3 regions of the Labrys sp. LIt4 genome follow, and region 1 is predicted to be linked to each of the others. Evidence: riboswitches for the same ligand, from Rfam matches in the RefSeq annotation. Region 1 holds a riboswitch; each other region holds the start of a gene.
The links. A riboswitch is a leader RNA that binds a small molecule or an ion and turns the genes downstream of it on or off. The one in region 1 is predicted to bind cobalamin.
Positions count from the first base shown of each region.

Region 2: it holds a riboswitch for cobalamin, as region 1 does, so the genes downstream of both, J8I29_RS05305 (aromatic ring-hydroxylating dioxygenase subunit alpha) here and J8I29_RS03175 (ABC transporter substrate-binding protein) in region 1, are expected to answer to the same signal.
Region 3: it holds a riboswitch for cobalamin, as region 1 does, so the genes downstream of both, J8I29_RS00450 (DUF1636 domain-containing protein) here and J8I29_RS03175 (ABC transporter substrate-binding protein) in region 1, are expected to answer to the same signal.

Region 1 is NZ_JAGIPY010000002.1:40,203-48,126, forward strand. It holds gene J8I29_RS03160 (acyl-[ACP]--phospholipid O-acyltransferase) at 1-896, opposite strand, end outside; gene recQ (DNA helicase RecQ) at 1,075-2,886, opposite strand; gene J8I29_RS03170 (GTP-binding protein) at 3,198-4,187, shown strand; cobalamin riboswitch at 4,258-4,487, shown strand; gene J8I29_RS03175 (ABC transporter substrate-binding protein) at 4,761-5,735, shown strand; gene J8I29_RS03180 (iron ABC transporter permease) at 5,737-6,759, shown strand; gene J8I29_RS03185 (ABC transporter ATP-binding protein) at 6,756-7,559, shown strand; gene J8I29_RS03190 (methyltransferase domain-containing protein) at 7,594-7,924, shown strand, end outside.
Region 2 is NZ_JAGIPY010000002.1:506,775-514,698, forward strand. It holds gene metH (methionine synthase) at 1-3,172, opposite strand, end outside; gene J8I29_RS05295 (hypothetical protein) at 3,359-3,664, opposite strand; gene J8I29_RS05300 (hybrid-cluster NAD(P)-dependent oxidoreductase) at 3,666-4,733, opposite strand; gene J8I29_RS05305 (aromatic ring-hydroxylating dioxygenase subunit alpha) at 4,916-6,160, opposite strand; cobalamin riboswitch at 6,277-6,482, opposite strand; gene J8I29_RS05310 (fumarate hydratase) at 6,665-7,924, shown strand, end outside.
Region 3 is NZ_JAGIPY010000001.1:96,263-104,186, forward strand. It holds gene J8I29_RS00420 (phosphatase PAP2 family protein) at 1-78, opposite strand, end outside; gene cobO (cob(I)yrinic acid a,c-diamide adenosyltransferase) at 182-787, opposite strand; gene cobU (bifunctional adenosylcobinamide kinase/adenosylcobinamide-phosphate guanylyltransferase) at 800-1,306, opposite strand; gene J8I29_RS00435 (xanthine dehydrogenase family protein molybdopterin-binding subunit) at 1,529-3,718, opposite strand; gene J8I29_RS00440 ((2Fe-2S)-binding protein) at 3,723-4,178, opposite strand; gene J8I29_RS00445 (hypothetical protein) at 4,572-4,937, opposite strand; cobalamin riboswitch at 5,033-5,249, shown strand; gene J8I29_RS00450 (DUF1636 domain-containing protein) at 5,357-5,737, shown strand; gene cobW (cobalamin biosynthesis protein CobW) at 5,734-6,768, shown strand; gene cobN (cobaltochelatase subunit CobN) at 6,916-7,924, shown strand, end outside.

The DNA of each region.
Region 1 (7,924 bases):
AGGATGCAGCCGATCGGCGAGAGCAGCAGGATGATGCGGCCGGCGGCGAGACGGGCTGCCAGGATCGAGCCGAGAGCAATGCCAATCGAGAAAGCGGTGAAGAACAGCGAGTTCACCGTATTATCGCCGCCGATGACGTCGTGGGCGAGCGAGGTCGTCAAAGACAGGATGACAATGCCGATCAGCCAGAACCAGGCGACGGCGAGGGAGCCGATCAGGAGCTTGCGGTCGTCTGCGACCAGACGAACCAGCTGATAGCTGGAGCGTACGATGTTCCAGTCCACCTTGAGGTCTGGCGCCGCTTGGCCGGTCGGTGGAATAGCGCGGGCGAACCACCAGCAGGCCACGGCGATCACGACCATGACGCCGGCCACCAGGGGGCTGGGCAGATCGGGCGCCACGATATTGGCGCCGAGCGTGCCGATCAGGATCGAAAGGAAGGTGCCGGCCTCGATCAGGCCGTTGCCGGCAGGCAATTCCTCTGGGGCGAGATGGTCGGGCAGGATGCCGTATTTGACCGGTGTGAACAGGGTACCCAGGACGCCCATCGCCAACATGCTAAAGAGCAATACGGGAACCGAATGCATTGCGAAGCCGACGGCAGCGATGGCAATGATGACGATCTCGACCAGCTTGATGCGCTGCGCCACCACGGCCTTGTCGTAGCGATCGGCCATTTGGCCCGCCAGACCGGACAGGAGCAGCCCTGGCGCCACCAGCAGGGCGCTCGCCAGCGAGACCAGGCTGTTGCTGCCTTCCATCGGGGCCGTCTGGGCTATGCCGTAAACAGCCAGGACGATGAGGGCCTGCTTGATGAAATTGTCATTGAAGGCGCTGAAGAACTGGCTCCAGAACAGGGGCCAGAAGCGGCGGGCGGACATCAGCGATGCGAGCATCGGCTTGGGTTCCTGGATGGGCGCGTGGCGGCGCGGGAGAATCGCATTTTAAGTTAGCGTTCGTTCACTAACTTAAAATATATGGTAAACCGCGTCAAGAAGAGGATGGTTTGCCGATATCGGCATGTGCGCCGTGGCACAACCGAAGGGCGATCGCCGGCTTGGCCGCGCGGGCAGATTATCCTTCACGCCGGATGACGTCCAGAAACAGGCTGCCATAGCGTTCGAGCTTGGCCTGGCCGACACCGGGCAGGGCCAGAAATTCGGACAGGCTGCCCGGGCGTTCGCTCGCCATGGCGCGGAGCGTGGTGTCGGCGAAGATCATGTAGGGCGGCACGCTCTGTTCGCGGGCGAGCCGGCTGCGCTCGGCCCGAAGGGCGGCGAACAGGGCGCCGTCGCGTTCCGACATCTCGATCTCGCCGCGCCGGGCGCGTTTTGCCTCGGTGCTCTTGCGCGGCCGGTCCCGGCGGAAGATGATCTGCCGCTCGCCCTTGAACACGGCCCGCGCCTCCTCGGCCAGGATCAGGGCGCCATGGGCCTCGTGGTCGACATTGACCAGGCCGGCCGCGGTAAGCTGGCGCAGCACCGATTGCCAGGTGCGCGCCTCGATATCCTTGCCGGCCCCGAAGACGGGCTGGTTGTCGTGGCCGAAACGCTGGACCTTCTCGGTGACTCTGCCGGTGAGCACATCGATGATGTGGGCGGCGCCGAACATCTGGCCGGTGCGGTAGATCGCAGCCATCGCCTTGACGGCGGCATCGGTGCCGTCCCAGCTCTCGACCGGCGAAAGGCAGGTATCGCAATTGCCGCAGCGGCCGGGATGGGCCTCGCCGAAATGGGCCAGGATAGCCTTGCGCCGGCATTCGACGGTTTCGCAGATGCCGAGCAGGGCGTTGAGCTTGCCGAGTTCGACCCGCTTCACCGTCTCCGGTGCGTTGCCTTCCTGGATCATGCGGCGGCGCTGGACCACGTCGGCCATGCCGTAGCTCATCCAGGCATCCGAGGGCAGGCCGTCGCGTCCGGCCCGGCCCGTCTCCTGGTAATAGGCTTCCACCGAGGCCGGAATGTCGAGATGGGCGACATAGCGCACGTCCGGCTTGTCGATGCCCATGCCGAAGGCGACGGTGGCGACCAGGCAGAGGCCTTCTTGCTCGAGGAAGGCGTCCTGGTTGGCGCTGCGAACACCGGCTTCCAGGCCGGCATGATAGGGCAAGGCGCGGATGCCTTGCTCGTTCAGCCACTGCGCCGTTTCCTCGACCTTGGCGCGCGACAGGCAATAGACGATGCCGCTATCGCCCTTGTGGCCGGCAAGGAAGGCCAGCAATTGCCGGCGGGCATTGTCTCGCTCGACGATGGCATAGCTGATATTGGGCCGGTCGAAGCTGGTGGCGAAGACTTCGGCCTCATTCAGACCGAGTCGCTCGATGATGTCGGCGCGGGTGACCGGATCGGCCGTGGCGGTGAGGGCGATGCGCGGCACGCCGGGAAAGGACGCGGCGAGGCCGCCGAGCTCGCGATATTCGGGCCGGAAGTCGTGGCCCCACTGGCTGACGCAATGGGCCTCGTCGATGGCGAAGAGCGCGATGTCGGCATCGGCGATCAGCGATTGGAAGCCTTGCGTCGCCACGCGTTCGGGGGCGACGTAGAGCAGGTCGAGCTGGCCGTCCATCAGCGAGCGGCGGACCTTGTAGGCCTCCTCGCGCGACAGCGACGAATTGAGCGCCGCGGCGCGCACGCCGGCCTGCTTGAGGGCTTCGACCTGATCGCGCATCAGAGCGATCAGCGGCGAGACCACGATGCCGACGCCGCGCCGGCACAGGGCCGGGATCTGGTAGCACAGCGATTTGCCCGCTCCCGTCGGGAACAGCACCACCGCATCGCCGCCCCCGGTGACATGGCGCACCACCGCCTCCTGCTGGCCACGAAAAGCCGCGTAGCCAAATACGCTGTTGAGGACGGCGAGAGGATCTCGGGGAGATGAGAGGGTCATGCCTGCAGGATGCGCCTTCGATGCCTGATTCCATTCCATGGCGTTCGGTGAGGCTTACCCGACCAGGCTCGTGATTCGAAAATCTCTGGCATTGGATTCCTCCGCCGCCAGGCAATTCCGGTGGAATAATCTCGTTCGTCTGAGCGAACTCCGCTTCTGAGCGAGGATGCCGGCGGCTCCTGCGACGGAACTGAAGGGCTTGCTTGCGATCCCATAAGTTATGTTATAACATTTCATATAGATGGAAACTCAGTCGACCGCCATGGCATCGACATGCCCGTTTTCGCAATGGATCAAGGAATTCCGACATCATGAAGCCCGCGCCGCAAACCCCCGTCACCGTCCTCACCGGCTATCTCGGGGCAGGCAAGACCACGCTTCTCAACCGCATCCTCACCGAAAGCCACGGCAGTAGATATGCCGTCATCGTCAACGAGTTCGGCGAAGTCGGCATCGACAATGACCTCGTCGTCGATACGGACGAGGAAATCTTCGAGATGAACAATGGCTGCATCTGCTGCACGGTGCGCGGCGATCTCATTCGCATCATCGAGGGCCTGATGCGCCGGCGCGACCGCTTCGATGCCATCCTGATCGAGACGACGGGGCTGGCCGACCCCGCGCCGGTTGCCCAGACCTTTTTCGTCGACGACGACGTGCGCGCCAAGACCCGGCTCGATTCGATCGTCACGGTGGTGGACGCCCGCCATCTGCTCGGTGAGATCGAGAAGGCGCATGAGGCCCAGGAGCAGCTCGCCTTTGCCGATACGATCCTGCTCAACAAGATCGATCTGGTTTCACAGGAGGAGCTCGAACGGGTGGTGAAGCGGATCCGACGCATCAATCCCACCGCCAGCCTCCACGAAACGCGCCGCTGCGATATTGCCCTCTACAAGGTGCTCGGCCGCGGCGCCTTCGACCTCGACCGTATCCTCGAAGCCGAGCCCGATTTCCTCGAGGGCTTCCATGAGCACGAGCATGACGACCATGTCGGCAGCTTTGCCCTCGTGTCGCGAGAGCCGCTCGACCCAGGCAAATTCATGCCCTGGCTCAACACGATCGTGCAGCAATTCGGCACCGACATGCTGCGCATGAAGGGCATCGTCGCCTTCGACGGCGATCCCCAGCGCTTCGTCGTCCAGGGCGTGCATATGCTGCTCGAAGGCGATCATCAGCGCCCCTGGAAGCCCGGGGAGGAGCGCAGGAGCCGTCTGGTCTTCATCGGCCGCAATCTGCCGAGGGAGGTAATCGAGGAGGGTTTCCTGGCCTGCCGGATACCGGTGACGGAAGACGCGGGCTGAATCGGAAGGGCAGGGGCCGGCAGAGGCTGTTGCCCGCTGCATATTCGCTTGACCGCGCCGGCAACCCCCCGGTAACTGTGGCGTCGACGGTTCCCGTCGGATGCGAGTCCGACGGGAGTAATAGGGAACACGGTCCGGCTTTCTCCAAGCCCATGCCGTGGCTGCCCCCGCAACTGTAGGCGGAGTGCCGAGCATCCTCGTGGCGCGAAGAGCGCCATGCCACTGTGGGTCACCATGGGAAGGCAGAGGCAAGGCCTGTATCCGCGAGCCAGGAAACCTGCCGTCATCTCGATCAATCCCATGTCACGGGCGGGGATGCCCGGAACAGGAGACAATGTGACGTATCTTCCCGTCGTGTCGGGCCCTCGCCCGCCTGTTCCCTCCGCTTCGCACGACCGCGCCCTCCGCCACACCAGGGCCTGAGGACCATTCGCTGTCTTCGGCCTCTGCCGGAGGCGGCTGCTCCCCCCAATCGCGAACCGAGAGAACGTCATGACCTTTTCAACGAGCAAGGCCTGGAGCAAGGCCTGCTGGTCCAGCTTCGCCGCTCTGCTTGCCACTGGCCTCGGCCTGATGCTGGGCAACGACCCGGCGGCCGCTCAAGCGACGAAATATCCCCTCAAGCTCACCAATTGCGGCCGCACCGTCACCTTCGACCAGGCGCCCCGCCGCGCCGTATCCGTTGGCCAGAGCAGCACGGAGGTGCTCTATGTGCTCGGCCTTGCCGACAAGGTCGTCGGAACGGCGGTCTGGTTCGGCCCGGTGCTGCCCGGCTATGAGGAAGCCAATGCCAGGGTTCCGCGCCTGGCCGACAATGATCCGAGCTTCGAGAGCGTGATCGCCAAGAAGCCGGACCTCGTCACGGCCCAGTTCCAATGGCATGTCGGACCCAGCGGCATCGTCGGCAAACCGCAACAGTTCGAGGAACTGGGCATTCCCACCTATGTTTCGCCTGCCGATTGCGTCGGCAAGGACAATTCGGGTGGGGGCGACGGCACGCGCGGTACCCTCTTCACCATGGATCTGGTCTATCAGGAGATCACCGAACTCGCTGAGATCTTCGACGTGCAGGAGCGTGGGGCGAAAGTCGTCGCGGACCTGAGGGCGCGCGAGGAAGCCGCCCGCCGCAAGATCGCCGCCGGCGACGGCAAGGTCTCCGCGGCCTTCTGGTTCTCGAGCGCCAAGGTCGATGTCGATCCCTATATGGCCGGCAAGAACAGCGTGCCGGGCTATATCATGTCCGTGCTCGGTGTCCGCAACGTCGTGGAGAGCGAGGAGGAATGGCCGAGCGTCGGCTGGGAGACCATTGCCAAGGCCGATCCCACCATCATCGTCGCCGGCCGGATGGACCGTCGCCGCTATCCCGCGGACGATATCGCCGTGAAGCTGAATTTCCTCGAGACGGATCCGGTGGCGAGCCTGATGCCGGCGGTCAGGCAGGGACATGTCGTGGAGATGGATGTCCAGGCCATGCAGCCGAGCATCCGCATCGTCGACGGCATCGAAATGCTCGCCGATGCGATCCAGCGTTTCGGTCTGAAGCGCTGAGATGAATCACGCTGTCACACGAATGCTGGCGATCGGATTACTGGCGCTTGCCGTGCTCGTCCTGGCGCTCTGGCTGGGCGCCGCCATCGGGGAGACGGCCATTCCGATGGATGTCGTGGCCAAGACGGCCGCCAACCGCCTGTGGAGCGCCGGTTATGCTCTCGATCGCATCGATGAAGGCATCGTGTGGAACTACAGGCTGAGCCGTGCCGTGGTGGCTGCCTGCTGCGGCGCTGCCCTGGCGCTTTCGGGTGCTGTGCTGCAGTCGCTGCTGCGCAACGTGCTGGCGGACCCCTATGTGCTCGGCATCTCGGCCGGGGCGTCGACGGGAGCGGTCGGGGTTGTCATCCTCGGCCTCGGTGCCGGCATTCTGAGCCTGCCGGCCGGTGCTTTTCTCGGCGCGCTGACGGCCTTCAGCTTCGTCGCTGTGCTGGCGATGCGCTCGGGCCGCGGCACCGGCGCGGTGATCCTGGCTGGTGTCGCCGGATCCCAGCTCTTCAATGCTCTGACCTCCTTCATCGTCACCAAGGCTGCCAATGCCGAACAGGCGCGCGGCATCATGTTCTGGCTGCTGGGCAATCTCTCGGGCGTGCGCTGGCCGGATGTCTGGCTGGCCCTGCCGGTCACGGCCGTGGGGCTGCTGGTGTGCCTGTGGCACGCTCGCGCGCTCGATGCCTTCACCTTCGGCACCGAATCGGCGGCCTCCCTCGGCATTTCCGTCCGGCGTGCCTATGTCGTGCTCGTCGGCGTCGCGGCAATGATGACGGCGGTGATGGTGAGCATCGTCGGATCCATCGGCTTTGTCGGCCTGGTGATTCCGCATGCGGCCCGGATGGTGGTGGGCGTGCGCCATGGACGCCTGCTGCCGGCCAGCGCCTTGATCGGCGCGGTGTTCATGATCATCGCCGACATTTTGTCCCGGATCATCATCCCCGGCCAGGTCCTGCCGATCGGCGTAATCACGGCCCTGGTCGGTGCGCCGGCCTTCGCTCTCATTCTCAGCCAAAGAAAGGCGACGACATGAGCCTGTCGGCGCATAAGCTGTCCTGGTCGGCAGGCGGGGCCTCGATCCTGCACGGGGTGTCGCTGGAGGTTCGTCCCGGCGAGTTGCTGGGTATCATCGGTCCCAACGGCTCGGGCAAGACCAGCCTGATGTCCCTGCTGGCAGGTATCCGCCGTCCCCAGGGTGGCGAGGTGTTGCTCTCGGGCCAGCCGCTCCACGGACTCGCCCGTCGCGAGGTCGCGCGCCGCATCGCCCTGGTCGAGCAGCAGGCGGAGACGGCCGAGCGCATCACCGCCCGCCAGGCCGTCGAACTCGGACGGACGCCGCATCTGGGCGCCTTTTCGCCCTGGTCCGGCAAGGACGACATCATCGTCGACCAGGCGCTGGAGGAGGTGGCCATGACCGGTCTCGCCGGCCGCTTGTGGCACACGCTTTCCGGCGGTGAGCGCCAGCGCCTCCACATCGCCCGTGCCCTGGCGCAGCAACCGGAGATCCTGCTTCTCGACGAGCCTACCAACCATCTCGATATCGGCCATCAGATCGGTCTGCTGCATCTGGTGCATCGCCAGAACCTTACCGTCGTGGCGGCCCTGCATGACCTCAATCATGCGGCGATGTTCTGCGACCGGGTCGCACTGATGCAGGCCGGACGGATCGAGGCGATAGGTCCTCCGGCGGAGGTGCTGACGGCGGCGCGCATCCAGTCGGTCTTCGGGGTTACCGCCGAAGTCGTCCGCGATGGCACCGGCGGCTGCTTTATCCGCTATCGGCATCCGGACCTGCCGGCACCGCGGCCGGGCTGGATCGCGGCGGCGTCGTGACACGCATCCGCCAATAGACGGGGAGAGCCTCCAGGTGACGAGCACCGACGCTGCGAATTACGATCTCAAGGAAGAGATCCGCGATTATTGGTCGAAGCGGTCGGAAACCTTCGACCGCGCCTTCGGCCACCATATTCCCGAGGGACCGGAATTCGAGGCCTGGGCCGCGGCGATCCGCGATCATCTCGGCATCGAACCGCGCCGGATTCTCGATCTTGCCTGCGGCACGGGCGAGATCACCAAACTGCTGCTGGCGCTCGGCCACGACGTGACGGCCCTGGATTTCTCCGAGGCGATGCTGGCGGTAGCCCGGCGCAAGCATGCCGGGCGACAGCGCCTGCGCTTTCGTCTGGCCGACGCCGAGA
Region 2 (7,924 bases), 470 kb from region 1:
GCTTGGTGAGCTGTTGGCGCAGAGTGTGCAGGCTGGCAAGCTCCCGGCTGCGGCTCTCGTCAGTATACAGATGTATATCATCGCCGATGGCGCTGGCCGGCCAGAAACCGATCACGGCCTTGGGGCGGAACCACTTCTCTTCGATGATGCGGGCGAGCATCGCCTGGGCGTCGTCGAAGAGCTGGCGCGCGGCCGCGCCCTGCTTCTCGTCGGAAAGGATGGCAGGATAGCGGCCCTTGAGCTCCCAGGTCTGGAAGAAGGGCGTCCAGTCGATGTAGCGCGCCAACTCGGCGAGGTCGTAGTTCTCGAAGATTCGGGTGCCGAGGAAGCTCGGCCTGGGCGCGACAAAGCCGGTCCAGTCCACCTTGTGGGCGTTGGCCCGGGCCTTGGCGAGGGGCAGGCGCAGCTTGTCGGCCTCGCTCCGGGCATGGGCCGCGGCGACCTTGGTATATTCGGCCTGGATGGTCTCGACATAGCCAGGTTTGATCGTCGGGGAGAGCAGGCTGGAAACCACGCCCACCGCTCGGCTCGCATCCGTCACATAGACAGCCTGGCCGCGATCATAGCGCGGATGCACCTTCACGGCGGTGTGGACGCGGCTGGTGGTGGCGCCTCCGATTAGCAGGGGAATGTCGAAACCCTCGCGCTCCATCTCGGAGGCGACATGCACCATCTCGTCGAGCGAGGGGGTGATCAGGCCAGAGAGACCGATGATGTCGACCTTTTCCCGGCGGGCCACTTCGAGGATCTTGGCCGAGGGGACCATCACGCCGAGATCGATGATCTCGTAATTGTTGCAGGCGAGCACGACGCCGACGATGTTCTTGCCGATGTCGTGCACGTCGCCCTTCACGGTCGCCATCAGCACCTTGCCGGCGCTCTGGCGGGCTTGTCCGCCGTTGGCGGCCTTCTCCGCTTCCATATGGGGCAGCAGCACGGCCACGGCCTGCTTCATCACGCGGGCCGACTTGACCACCTGCGGCAGGAACATCTTGCCGGACCCGAACAGGTCGCCCACCACGTTCATGCCGGCCATCAGCGGGCCCTCGATGACATGGAGGGGGCGCTCGGCCGCCAGCCGCGCTTCCTCGGTATCCTCGTTGATGTAGTCGGTGATGCCGTTGACCAGAGCATGCTCCAGCCGCTTTTCCACCGGCCAGCTCCGCCAGGCCAGGTCCTGCACCTTGGCCTCTTTGGCCCCTACGCCACGGAAACGCTCCGCCAAGGCCAGCAGGCGCTCCGTCGCGTCGTCGCGGCGATTGAGCACCACGTCCTCGCAGGCCTGGCGCAACTCCGGATCGATGGATTCATAGACGGCGAGCTGGCCGGCATTGACGATCCCCATGTCCATGCCGGCCTGGATGGCGTGGTAGAGGAACACGGCATGCATGGCTTCGCGCACCGGCTCGTTGCCGCGGAAGGAGAAGGAGAGATTGGAGACGCCGCCCGAAATGTGGACGTGGGGCAGGGTGCTTCTGATCTGCCGTGTCGCCTCGATGAAGGCGAGGCCGTAGCCGTTGTGCTCTTCGATGCCGGTGGCGACGGCGAAAATGTTGGGGTCGAAGACGATGTCCTCTGGCGGGAAGCCCGCCTTCTCGGTCAGGAGCTTGTAAGCCCTGGCGCAGATTTGGACTTTTCGTTCCAGAGTGTCGGCCTGCCCCTGCTCGTCAAAAGCCATCACCACCACGGCGGCGCCATAGGCGCGCACCAGGCGGGCGTGATGAAGGAAGGCTTCCTCGCCTTCCTTCATCGAGATCGAATTGACCAAGGGCTTACCCTGGACGCATTTCAGGCCGGCCTCGATGATCGAGAATTTCGAGGAGTCGATCATCACCGGCACGCGGGCAATATCCGGTTCGGCCGCGATCAGGTTGAGGAACTCGACCATGGCCTTTTCGGAATCGATCAGGCCCTCGTCCATGTTGATGTCGATGACCTGGGCACCGTTGGCGACCTGGTCGCGGGCAATGTCGAGGGCGGTCGCATAGTCGCCCGCCGTGATGAGCTTGCGGAACTTGGCCGACCCGGTGACGTTGGTGCGCTCGCCCACATTCACGAAAGGAATGGTGGCATCGAGCGTGAAGGGCTCCAGGCCCGACAGCTTCATCCTGGGCTCAGCTTCAGGGATGGCACGCGGCTTGTGGCGGGCAACGGCTTCGGCGATGGCGCGGATGTGGTCGGGCGTCGAGCCGCAGCAGCCGCCGACGATATTGACCAGGCCGTCGCGGGCAAAACCCTCGATCTGCGCCGCCATCGCCTCGGGGCTTTCGTCATATTGGCCGAACTCGTTGGGCAGGCCGGCATTGGGATAGGCGCAGACGAAAGTATCGGCGACGGTGGAGATCTCGTCGAGATGCGACCGCATGGCATTGGCGCCGAGCGCGCAGTTGAGGCCGATGGTGAAGGGACGGGCGTGCCGCACCGAATGCCAGAAGGCGGTCGGCGTCTGGCCGCTGAGGGTGCGGCCGGAAAGATCGGTAATGGTGCCGGAGATCATCACCGGCAGGCGCAGCCGCTTTTCGCCGAACACCTCTTCGCAGGCGAAGATGGCCGCCTTGGCGTTGAGCGTGTCGAAAATGGTCTCGATCAGGATGATGTCGGCGCCGCCATCGATGAGGCCGCGGATCTGCTCGGCATAGGCGATGCGCAGGTCGTCGAACGTAATGGCGCGATACCCGGGATTGTTGACATCGGGCGAGATCGAGGCGGTTCGATTGGTCGGGCCGAGCGCGCCGGCCACGAAACGCCGGCGGCCGTCCTGCTGCTCCGCCTTGGTGGCGGCACGGCGGGCGAGACGCGCGCCATCGCGGTTGAGGTCGTAGACGGCCTCCTGCATGCCGTAATCGGCCTGCGCGATCGAGGTGGAGGAGAAGGTGTTCGTCTCCAATATGTCGGCCCCGGCCATGGCATAGGCGTAGTGGATCGCCTCGATCGCCGCCGGTTGGGTGAGGGTGAGGAGGTCGTTGTTGCCCTTCAGGTGGCACTCGCAGCCGACGAAGCGCTCGCCCCGGAAATGATCCTCCTCGAAGCCGAGGCCCTGGATCTGTGTGCCCATCGCGCCGTCGAGGATCAGGATGCGCTCCCGTGCAGCGGCAGTAAGGGCGGCAAGGATCTCCGCGCCCCGATCATTTTGGGCAGGCGCGGCGAACAGGGCTTCGACCGGAGCGCTCATCACGAGCTCCTATAACGGAATTACGATATCAAGATATCCTTATATGATAGCAATGAGGCAGGAGAGGTCAAGGCGAACTATCCCGAAAGCGTCGGTTTTCTGTCCGGGATTGCTGGGAGGCGGGTGGGAAGGATAGAGAAGAGGCGGACGTCAGCGGCATGCTTGCATGTCGCGATATCCGCCTCTTCAGGCATCCGCCCGCAAACGCCGCCGGCCGCGTCGCTGGCCGGCATGGTCCCGCACCTCGTCGAGCAGGCTGCTGAGATGCGGCAGCAGCGGGTTGTCCGCGATCGAGGCCTCGAGCAGCAGGACTTTCAGATCGGCCGCTTCCCTGGCGAGGTCCACGCCGTCTTCGCGGCTGAGGATCCAGGCCAGCAGAAGGGTACGGGCCCGCTCTTCCGGCAAAGCAGCGCCATCATCCCGTGTGGCTTCCAGGATGGAATTCACGATGGCCGCGTCGATATCGGCGTGAGTCTCAGTGGCGACGGTCATCTCAGGCCTCGATCTCGATACGGCCGAGCGGCCTTGTGCAGCAGGCCAGCACCAGACCGGCGGCTATTTCCTCCTCGCGAATGCCGCCCTGATGGGTCATCGCCGTCTCTCCGGACAGGCATTGCACCTTGCATGTTCCGCACAGGCCCATGGTGCAGCCGGTCGGAATGTTGAGGCCGGCGTTGCGGGCGAGCTGGAGAATGGTATCGCGGCTGGAAGCCGGCACCTCGATGCCGGATTTGGTGAACGCCACGCTGGCTTCGCCGGCGAGCACCTCGCCCGTGCCGGTTTCCTCCACCGGCGTTTCGGCCGGCTGGAAGCTCTCCTCGTGATAGCGGCGCATGTCGTAGCCATTGGCTTCGAGCATCTCCTTCACCGCTGCCATGAAGGGGGCAGGGCCACAGCAGAACACCTCGCGCTCCCGGAAGTCCGGTGCGATCAGGCGCAGGGCAGGGGCGTTGAGCCTGCCCCGGAAGCCGGTCCAGACGTCATTGATCTCGGTTTCTTCCACGATCCAGGCGAGGCGGAGGCGCGGCATGCGCCCTGCCATACGCTCGAGCTCCTGCCGGAAGATGATCTCGTTCGGCCGGCGTGCGCAATTGACGAAAGCAATGTCGGTGGCGGCGCCGTGGTCTTCGGCAAAACGGGTCATCGACATCATCGGCGTGATGCCCGATCCCGCCGAGATGAAGAGGTATTTCTCCGCCGGGTGACGATGGAAACTGAACTGCCCGAGAGGCCCATAAGCTTTCAGCCGTGTGCCGGGCTTGAGATTGTCCAGCATCCAGCGTGTGCCGATACTCGAGGCCTGTGCCTTGGCGGTTATGCTGATCGAGAGCGGGCGCGACGGGCTGGAGGACAGCGTATAGGTGCGCAGCACCGGTCCCCTCTCGGCCGGAATCTCCAGCGTGATGAACTGGCCGGGCTCATAGCGGAACCAGCCTTGTTCGGCGGCGCGGAAGGTGAAGGTCGCGACGTCGCGGCCCTCATGGACGATCGATACGCATTCGAGCGCCTGGTTCTGGTCGTTCCAGGGCGGTGTTTCGTCGATATGCCTGAATTTCGCCAGGGCTGCGGAGGGCGTCGGCATGGTGTCTACCTTTGTATATATCGGTTTTGCTAACACCCTCCCCTGGAGGGGGAGGGTCGACGCGAAGCGTCGGGGCGGGGGGATTTTCACCGGCTGCTGTGTTTCTCATCCCACCCCGGACTTCGTCCGACCCTCCCCCTCCAGGGGAGGGTGAAAGGGCCTTAGGCCACGCTGCGCAGGCGGACGCCGTCGCCGCCGAGGGCTGCTTCCATTGCGTTGCGATACCACTCGACGAACTGCATCACGCCGCCTTCGTGCTCGGGGGCGTAGGGGCCGGGCGTGTAGACGGGCGATGACACGCCGAGCTGGTTTTCCTCGACGATCTGGCGATCCTGGTCGTTGGTCATCCGCCAGACATGGGTGAGTTCATCGAGATCGTAATCGACGCCCTCGACAGCATCCTTGTGCACCAGCCATTTGGTGGTGACCTCTGTTTCCTTCGGCCCGATCGGAAGCACGCGGAAGCTCACGGCGTGGTCGCCCAGCACGTGGTTCCAGGTGGTGGGATAGTGGAAGAGCAGCAGGGCGCCGATATTGCCTTCCTCGATCGTCGGGCTGAGGGGACGCTGCACGGCCGGCTTGCCGGACATCGTGTAGCTGACGGCATTGCGTAAAAGCGGCATGCGCGCCATGCGGAACTGGCCGTCGCCGGAAATGCTGAAAGTGCTGGGCAGGCCGGCTTCCTCGCAGCGCCGCCAATGCTGGCCGATCAGCGGATCCTTGTCGGCGCCCTGCACCCCTGTCACCGTCGGCGCTTCGGGGAAGGTGCGGCAAAGCTCGGGATGGTTGCCCGCGCAGTGGTAGCACTCGCGGTTGTTCTCCCAGACCAGCTTCCAATTGCCCTTCTCGACGATGGTGCTTTCGAAGGCGACCTTGGCGTTCTTCAGCCCATGCGGTGCCAGATAGGGCATGGCGCCGGCGCGGAAAGTCTCGAAATCAGGCGCCTCCCTGGCGAGGCAGATCCAGATGGAGCCGGCCACGCTCTCGCAATGCACAGGCTTCAGCCCATATTGCGTCGCGTCGAAGCCGGGGCCCATGTCGCGGGCGAACAGCAGGCGGCCGTCGAGTTCATAGGTCCACTGATGATAGGGGCAGACGAGCTTGGCGACACTGCCACTTGTCGCCGCGCACAGCCGCGATCCTCGGTGCCGGCAGGAATTGTGAAAGGCACGGATGGCGCCGTCGGCGGAACGCAGCACGATCACCGGATAGTCGCCGACCTGGAGGGTGAAATAGCTACCCGACTTGCCGAGCTCGCAGTCATGGCCGGCGAACAGCCATTCGCGATACCAGATGTTCTCCATGTCCAGCCGGAAGAATTCCGGGTCGGTGTAGAATTTGCCCTCGAGCGTCGTGCCCGGATGGTGGGCCCGGAGGCGGCCCAGCATGTCCTGATGCGCAGTCATGTCAAAATCCCGCGTGACAACCAATGCATTGACGTGACGGCGGGAGAGGGAAAGCGGCTTGGAACCTGCGCCGGTGGCCGGGCACAATCCAACCTCCTTCCGGAACGCCCACCGCGTCCGTCGGTTTTCATCGTGGCTGGTTTCCGGGCTCAGGAGCGGCCTTTCGGCCCGATCGCGGCGCCTTCCCAGGTCTTCCCGACCCAGTGGCACGTGCCGCGATCTTCTCCTCTACCGTTGCGGGGGCAGCGCCGGATTCAGACCGGCTTCCCAATTCTCCGGGCCGCCTTGGGAGCGGACCGGCACCTCGAATGAGGATGAGAATACAGCGAGTCGGCGCACAGACTAGAAGCGATACGACGGATGATGGTGTGTTCAGGACATTGCCGAGCGCCATACCGGCGAGCAGGAAATCATAGGCAGCGTTCGCAAGAAGGTCTAAAGGGTCGACGATATGGGCAGTTTGGAATTGCCCTGAACTCAATATCAAGTCGGAGCCTTGCTGCCATGCCCGCCGATTCCGCTTCCAGTTCGCGCTATCCTCATGTTCCCTTGTTTCCCCTCGGAGCGGACGAGACGCCTTATCGCAAGCTGACCAGCGAGGGCGTGCGGGTCGAGAAACTCGGAGGCAGCGAGATCCTGCAGGTCGAGGGTGAGGCATTGCGGCTTCTGGCCGAGCAGGCCTTCATGGACATCAACCATCTCCTGCGCCCCGGCCATCTCCAGCAATTGCGCAACATCCTCGAGGATCCCGAGGCGACGGACAATGACCGCTTCGTCGCCTATGACCTGCTCAAGAACGCCAATATCGCCGCCGGCGGCGTGCTGCCCATGTGCCAGGATACCGGCACCGCCATCGTGATGGCCAAGAAGGGCCGCAAGGTCTGGACGGAGGGCGAGGACGAAGGCGCCATCGCCCAGGGCATCCGCGATGCCTATGAGAAGAAGAACCTGCGCTATTCGCAGCTGGCGCCGCTGTCGATGTTCGAGGAGAAGAACACCAGGACCAATCTGCCGGCGCAGATCGATATTTCGGCGGAAGGGGAGGAGGCCTACAAGTTCCTCTTCGTCGCCAAGGGCGGGGGCTCGGCCAACAAGACCTTCCTCTATCAGGCCACGCCTTCCATCCTGTCCAAAGACCGCCTGATCGCCTTCCTGAAGGAGAAGATCCTCACGCTCGGCACGGCGGCCTGCCCGCCCTATCACCTGGCGGTGGTGATCGGCGGCACCTCCGCCGAACTCACGCTGAAGGCGGTGAAACTCGCTTCGGCGCGCTATCTCGACACCTTGCCCACCGAAGGTTCCGAACTTGGCCATGCCTTCCGCGACCTCGAACTCGAGAAGGAAGTGCACAAGCTCACCCAGTCGCTCGGCGTCGGCGCCCAGTTCGGCGGTAAGTATTTCTGCCACGATGTGCGTGTCATCCGCCTGCCGCGCCACGGCGCCAGCCTGCCGATCGGCCTCGGCGTTTCCTGCTCCGCCGACCGCCAGGCCATGGGCAAGATCACCCGCGACGGCGTCTTCCTCGAGGAGCTGGAACACAATCCGGCGCGCTTCCTGCCCGAGATCGACGAGAGCAAGCTCGGCGGCGCGGTGGTGAAGATCGATCTCAACCAGCCGATGTCCGACATTCTGGAGACACTGTCGCGTCATCCGGTGAAGACGCGCGTCTCGCTGACCGGCCCGATCATCGTGGCCCGCGACCTCGCCCATGCCAAGCTGCGCGAACGCCTGGAAGCGGGCGGCGGGCTGCCCGACTACATCAAG
Region 3 (7,924 bases), on a different contig from region 1:
TACGGCGAAGATCAGGGCCGCGCCGGCGACGCAGAGGATGGCGACCAGCGCCGAACGCTCGGGATGGGGTTGGATCATGAGGGCTGAGGGACTCTGCTGACGATGCAATGCTGGACCGGGCTGTCATCCCCTTCCCAAGGCCTTCGGCCTTGCCGGGGATGACAAGCACCGTCTCCAATCATCAAAATTCGATGCCGTGCTGGGCCTTCACGCCGGCGGCGAAGTGATGCTTCACCAGCGTCATCTCGGTCACCAGGTCGGCGGCTTCGATCATCTCCGGCTTGGCGTTCCGGCCGGTGACGACGACATGCAGGTCCGGCCGGCGCGCCTTCAGGGTTTCCACCACCTCGGTGAGGTCGAGATAGTCGTAGCGCAGGGCGATGTTGATCTCGTCGAGCACCAGAAGGCGGATGGCGGGATCCGCCAGCATGGCCTTGGCCGCTTCCCAGGCCCGCCCGGCGGCAGCGACGTCGCGCTCGCGGTCCTGGGTCTCCCAGGTGAAGCCCTCGCCCATGCTCTTCCAGGTCACCAGGTCGTCGAAGCGCTCCAGCGCCTTGCGTTCGCCGGTCGACCAGGCCCCCTTGATGAACTGCACCACGCCGATGCGCCAGCCATGGCCGAGCGCGCGCATGATCAGGCCGAAGGCGGCTGTGGACTTGCCCTTGCCGGGGCCGGTATTGACGATCAGGAGGCCTTTTTCGGTGATGGTCTTGGAAGCGACTTCGGCATCCTGCACGGCCTTGCGCTTTTCCATCTTCGCCTTGTGGCGGGCAGCATCGTCGGTCATGTCAGCTTCCAATTACTTCACTACCATCGGCAGGCCTGCGACCATGAAGATCACCCGGTCGGCGATGTCAGCGATCCGTTGATTGAGCCGGCCCTGCTCGTCCCGGAAGGCCCGGCCGAGGGCGTTGTCCGGCACGATGGAGAGGCCCACCTCGTTGGTCACCATCACCACCGGGCCGGATACGGCCTCGAGCGCTTCCTGCAGCGCGAGAAAGGCGGATTTGAGGTCATGGCCGCCCAGCATGAGATTGGTGAGCCAGAGCGTCAGGCAGTCGACGAGCACGGGCCCCCGTGTTGCCGCGAGAGCTTCCGGCAAGGCGAGAGGCGCATCGACCGTATGCCAGTTGGCGTCGCGCCGGGCCTGGTGCTCGCCGATGCGCTCACGCATCTCGTCGTCGAAGGCCTGCGCGGTGGCGATATAGGTCCAGGGGGCGGGATGGGCCGATATCAGGCTCTCCGCATGCCGGCTCTTGCCGGAACGCGCACCGCCGAGGACCAGAGTGAGTCGGGCAGAGGACATGGCGCCTTCCTGCCGGGTCTCGGGCAGGAAGGCAAGGGGAGCGCGGACTTACAAAGTTCACGGGCGATAATTCAAGGGTTGAGCGAGACGGTCGTGTTGGAGATGAGGCTCGGCGCGCGAGTCTCCTAGCTCCCGTAAGAACGGAGCGAAGGGGGGCTGGCGTCGCACTTCTCGCTTAAACCGAGCGCCTATGGACTTTTAAAGTCCGCGCTCTGAACAACCTCACACCGGCCCCCATTTGAGGTCGGTGTTCTTGACCGGCAGGCTGCGGATGCGCTTGCCGGTGGCGGCGAAGATCGCGTTGCAGACAGCCGGAGCGATCGGCGGCGTGCCGGGCTCGCCGATGCCGCCCCATTTCTTGCCGCCGCTGAGCACGAGATGGGTCTCGATCGGCGGTGTATCGGCCAGGCGGGCGACCTGATAGTCGTCGAAATTGCCCTGCACCACCGCGCCCTTTTCGATGGTGATCTCGCCGAACAGCGCGGCAGACAGGCCATAGACCACCGCGCTCTCGATCTGCATCTCCACGGTGAGCGGATTGACGACATGGCCGCAATCGACGGCCGCCACCACGCGCTGGACCTTCACCTCGCCCTCGGGGCTGACGGCGAGCTCCACCACTTCGCCGACGATGGTGCCGAAGGATTCGTGGATGGCGATGCCGCGCCCCCGGCCCCTGGGCAGCGGCTTGCCCCAGTCGCTCTTCTCGGCCAGCGTATCGAGTACGGCGAGAAAATCCGGCTTTCCCTCGAGCAGCTTGCGCCTGAAGCGAAAGGGATCCTGGCCGGCGGCCAGCGCCATTTCATCGATGAAGCTCTCCAGGGCGAAGGCATTCTGGGACGAGCCGACCGAGCGCCAGAACATCACCGGCACATGGGTGTTCTTGAGGATGCAGTCGATCTGGGCCGCGCCGGTGCGGTAGGGCATGTTGGCGAGGCCCTCGACGGCTGAGGGTTCGACGCCGTTCTCCACCTTGCCCCAGCCGAGCGAGCGCTGGATGGAGCCGACGGCGGTGCGGACATGGATCGCTGCCGGCAGGCCGTCCTCGCCGAGGGATGCCTGGAAGCGGATGGCAGCCTGGGGGCGATAGCGGTCGTGGCGCATATCCTCCTCGCGCGTCCACACCAGCTTGACCGGCTTGCCCACCGCCTTCGACACCGTCACTGCCTGCACGAGCTCGTCGTTGACGGCGCGCCGGCCGAAGCCGCCGCCGAGAAAACAGTTGTGGATTTCCACCGCGGAGGGCGCGACGCCTGCCGCCTTGGCGGCGAGCTGGAGCGCCATGTCGGGGTTCTGCGTGCCCATCCAGACCTCGACCTTGCCGTCATGGACATGGGCGGTGCAATTGAGCGGCTCCATCGGCGCATGGGCCAGATGCGGCGCCTGATAGAGGGCCTCCACACGCTTGCCGCCGGCAAGGGCGGCGTCGATGTCGCCCTCCTTGCGCGCCGTGACGGCGGGGCCGTCGAGGGCGGCGACATAGTCGGCATCGAAGCGCTTGCTGTCCGTGTCGGCGGCCGAGCCCTCGTCCCATGTCACGGGCAAGGCGAGCGCCGCTTCCTTGGCGCGCCAGAACCGGTCCGCCACCACGGCGAGGCCGCCCTCGATCGGCACCACGGCCAGGATGCCGCGCCGGCCCTTGATGGCGGCCTCGTCATAGGATTTCACGCGGCCGCCAAAGACGGGGCAGGTGACCACGGCGGCATAGACCATATCAGGCAGGCGGATATCGATGCCGAATTTCGCCGCCCCCGTCAGCTTGGGCGGCGTATCCAGGCGCGCCAGCGGCTTGCCGATCAGCGTGAACTGCTCGGGCGTCTTGATCGTCGGCTCCCTGGCCAGTGCGACCTTGGCGGCCTCGCCGGCCAGTTCCCCGAAGCGCAAGCTGCGGTTGCTCGCCTTGTGCAGCACCTTGCCGGCATCGACGCTGCAGCTTTCGGCGGGCACCTGCCAGCGCGCGGCGGCGGCCTGCACCAGCCTTTCGCGGGCATTGGCGCCGGCGGCCTGCAGGAATTCGCGCGAGCGGCGCACGGCGCCGGAGCCGCCGGTGCCCATACGCTTGTAGACGGTGTTCTCGCGCAAATTCCGGCTGGCCGAGGCGTATTCGGGCCTCACCTTTGCCCAGTCGCAGCCGAGTTCCTCGGCAACGATCATCGGCAGGGCCGTGAAGATGCCCTCGCCCATTTCCGATTGCGCCACCCGGATGATCACGGTGTCGTCGGGCTCGATCAGGATCCAGGCATTGATCTCGCCGTCAGTGGCCGTGCCGGCCCAGGGCTGGTCGGCAATGGTCAGAGCCTGCGCGGCATCGGGGATGAAGCCGCCGATCATCAGGCCGCCGGCGGCCGAGAGGCCGATGGCCAGGAAGCTGCGCCGGCTCAGGGCGGTCGAGGAGCGGTCGATCGCGTTCATGGCCTCACCCCTTCATCAGTTCGGCGGCGCGATGGATCGCCGCGCGAATGCGCGGATAGGTGCCGCAGCGGCAGATATTGGTGATGCCATTGTCGATATCGGCGTCGGTCGGGGCGGGCGTGTCCTTCAGGAAGGCGACGGCAGCCATGATCTGGCCCGACTGGCAATAGCCGCATTGCGGCACGTCCTCGGCCAGCCAGGCCTGCTGGACCGGATGCTTGCCATCCGCCGACAGGCCCTCGATCGTGGTGATGGTGGCGCCGTCGACGTCACCGACCTGAGTCTGGCAGGAACGGATGGCGGCACCATTCACGTGGACGGTGCAGGCGCCGCATTGGGCGATGCCGCAGCCGAACTTGGTGCCGGTGAGGCCGAGTTCATCGCGCAGGACCCAGAGCAGAGGGGTTTCCGGCTCGATGTCGAGCTGGTGGGCGGTCGAATTGACGGTGATGGCAACCATGGGCGAGCCTTCCAGCGGCTGATGCCGGGCAGAAGATCCGGGCCCATCGGCGTCGGCCTTCTGGTGGGCGATTGCGGGAAGGCCAAATTGTGGCGGCAATCATGGCGCCGGGGTGACAGGTAACGCAGACGTGAGAGTTTGTGCAGTCGGGAAGCGATCGAGAAACACCGTCGTCGAGAGTGACCAAAATGAGCGGATCATGAAGATGCGGACGAAGACCACAGTCGTCGCTACAACTGCGCTGACGTTTCCTCCGCCATTGCGAGCGCAGCGAAGCAATCCAGTTTTGGTAAAGCGCGTCGCTCATGGCTCCTGGATTGCTTCGCTGCGCTCGCAATGACGCAAGCCCAATGTCCCTGCCAAATCACGACCATAGTGTCAGCTGGCCGCGGCCTATTGCTTGAACCAGATCTTGCTGTAGCCGAGCGCGTCGCCGGCGATGGCGACCAGGACGCCGATCGAGACGAGAATGAGGCCGATCATGAAGAGGCGCACGATGCGGCGATAGACCGGCACCTCCAGTGATTTGACCGAGAGCATGCCGGCCAGCGCCCAGACCTGGAAGACGATGCCGCCACCGATGAAAGCGACGGCTGCGAGGTCCTCCGGGATCCAGCTTCCCGGCTGGGAGGCCCAGTTGTTGAGGAAGCCGAGCGAGAAGGCGAGCACCACGCCGATGGCCGTCACCGAACCGCCGCGGAAGATGACGTCGATCTTTTGCGGCTCCGGCACTGTCGGCGGCGACTTCTCTTCAAGCATGGCGATCTCATTCGTGCGGCGGCGTTGTCGCCCTTTATGCCGGATTTTGCGCGCGCTTTGGAAGCGGGAACATTGACAAGCCCGCCCGCGCGCGCCTTATGTCAGCCACGATCGGTCTCTCGTTAAGAGAGAAGAGGGAATGCGGTGCGGAAGAAGAGGGGCCGGTCCAGGCTGCCTTGGATGCCAAAGCCGCGGCTGCCCCCGCAACTGTAAGCGGCAAGCGTCCCGCCATGAAGCCACTGGGCAACCGGGAAGGCGGCGGGAGGCGATGAGCCGCGAGCCAGGAGACCTGCCGGTCGCACTGTTGTCACCGGTCCGGGCGGGGCGCCTCGGAGGCCGGTTCCGTCTTCCCGGACGACCGCCGGCTCTGCCGTCGGTCCCGCGCCCTCCATCCGCTCCGGCGGCGATGAACAGGGCCGATGCCACAAACACCTCTCCCAGTCCGGCTGCTCGTTTGCGTGACCTGCAGGCGCGAGGGCGATGATCCCGAGGCGCCGCGCCAGGGTGCCCGGCTGCGCGATGCACTCGCCGGCAGGCTGCCCGAAGGCGTCGAGCTGCAGCCGGTCGAGTGCCTGGGCAATTGCAAGCGTTCCTGCACGGTGGCTTTGTTGGCGCCCGGTACCTGGACCTATGTCTTCGGCGATCTCACCGCCGAGAGCGGCCCCGACATCCTCACCGGGATCGATCTCCTGGCCCATTCCCGCGATGGCCTGATGCCCTGGCGCGGCCGTCCCGACGTCTTCAAGCGCAGCATGATCGCGCGCATCCCACCCTTATCAACCCTCAAGGACGCCGAATGAACGCGCATACGAAAGTTCCCTGCACCATCGTCACCGGCTTTCTCGGAGCCGGCAAGACCACGCTGATCCGCAACCTGCTGGCCACCGCCAATGGCCGCAGGCTGGCGCTGATCGTCAACGAATTCGGCGATGTCGGCGTCGATGGCGACATCCTGAAGTCCTGCGGCATCGAGAGCTGCCCGGAAGATGCGATCGTCGAGCTCGCCAATGGCTGTATCTGCTGCACCGTGGCCGACGATTTCGTGCCGGCGCTGGAGACGCTCCTGGCGCGCCCGAATGCGCCCGAGCACATCGTCATCGAGACCTCAGGCCTGGCTCTGCCCAAGCCGCTGGTCAAGGCCTTCAACTGGCCGGCGATCCGCTCGCGCGTCACCGTGGACGGCGTCATCGCCGTGGTCGACGGCGCGGCGGTTGCGGCCGGCCGCTTCGCCGACGATCCGGAAGAGCTGAAGCGCCAGGCCGAGGGCGATGCTTCCCTCGACCACGACAACCCGCTCGAGGAGGTCTATGAGGACCAACTCCTCTGCGCCGACCTGGTCGTGCTCAACAAGGCCGATCTCCTCTCCGCCGGCGAGGCCGACGGCGTGGAGGAGGACATCGAGAAGACCGTGCCGCGCGCCGTCAAGGTGGTGCGCACCTCCGAGGGCCGCATCGATGCGGCCGTGCTGCTCGGGCTCGGGGCCGCGGCCGAGAACGATCTGGAGGCGCGTCCCTCCCATCACGACCACGAGGCCGAGCACGACCATGACGATTTCGACACCTTCGTCGTCGACCTGCCGGCCATCCGCGACGCCGATGCCTTGGTACGCAAGCTGAAGGCTGCGGCCGAGGAGCATGACATCCTGCGCATCAAGGGCTTCGTCGCTGTCGACGGCAAGCCGATGCGCCTGCTGGTCCAGGGCGTCGGCGCCCGCTTCTCGCAACATTTCGACCGCGCCTGGGCGCCGGAGGAAACCCGTTCGAGCCGCCTCGTCATCATCGGCGAGAAGGGCATCGACCAGGCCGGCATCCGCAAGACGCTGGAGGGGTAAAGCGAAGATGAGATATACCTCGACGCCTGCCTGTTCGTCATGCCCGGGCTTGACCCGGGCATCCGGCTCCGACGCGAGCTGGTTTGCCGGGTCAAGCCCGGCAATGACAAGGTGGCGGGCGTTGTTCTTCGGTCCGGAACCATCCTGATGCATCTGCTGCCGGCCGATACGCGTTCGCTCGATGCCAGCGAGGCCGCCGTCGATCTCGGCCAGGCGCCGGGCGCGATCGTGTTCGCCTCGCTGACCGACAGCGACCTCGCTCTGGCCGCCGCGTCCGGCCTCGACGATCTGCGCCTGGCGCCGCTGCAGAAGCTGCGCCATCCGATGTCGACGGATCTCTACATCGATCAGACCGCCCGCCATGCCAGGGCGATCGTGGTGCGCCTGCTCGGCGGCCTCGATTATTGGCGCTATGGCGCGGAGGAACTGGCGGCGACGGCGCGAACCCATGGCATCGCGCTCGCCTTGATCCCCGGCGACGCCAGGCCGGACGGGCGCCTGTCCCAGCTCTCCACCGTGCCGCAGGAGGCCCTGGACAAGCTCTCGCTCTATTGGCGCGAAGGCGGCCCCCGGAATGCCCGGGCCTCGCTGCTCTACGCCGCCAGGCTGGGCGGCCTCGATCTCGGCGAGCCGGAAGAGCTGGTCGCCGTGCCGAAATATGGAACCTTCCTGGGGCCGCAGGCGTCTTCGCCCGCTCTTTACCCTCCCCTCGATGGGGAGGGTCGAGGCGAAGCCTCGGGGTGGGGTGGGGAGTTGTCGTCCTTGCAGGTCGAGCCGCCACCCCACCCCGGACCTACGGTCCGACCCTCCCCATCGAGGGGAGGGTATGGGCGCGCCGTCATCGTCTTCTACCGCTCCATCCTGCTCTCGGCCGACACCGCCCCGATCGAGGCCCTGGCGCGGGCACTCGGTGCCGAGGGTCTCGCCGTGTCGGCCTTCTATGTCGGTTCGCTCAAGGATGGCGAAACCGCCGAATGGGTGCGCCGGCAGCTTGAGGCGCTCAAGCCGGCGGTGATCCTCAATGCCACTGCCTTCTCGGCCCTGGACGATGACGGCGCCTCGCCGCTCGACGTGGCCGGCTGCCCGGTCCTGCAGGTGATCACCTCCTCCTCGGCCGAAGAGGCCTGGGAGGCGTCGACCCGCGGGCTGTCGGCCA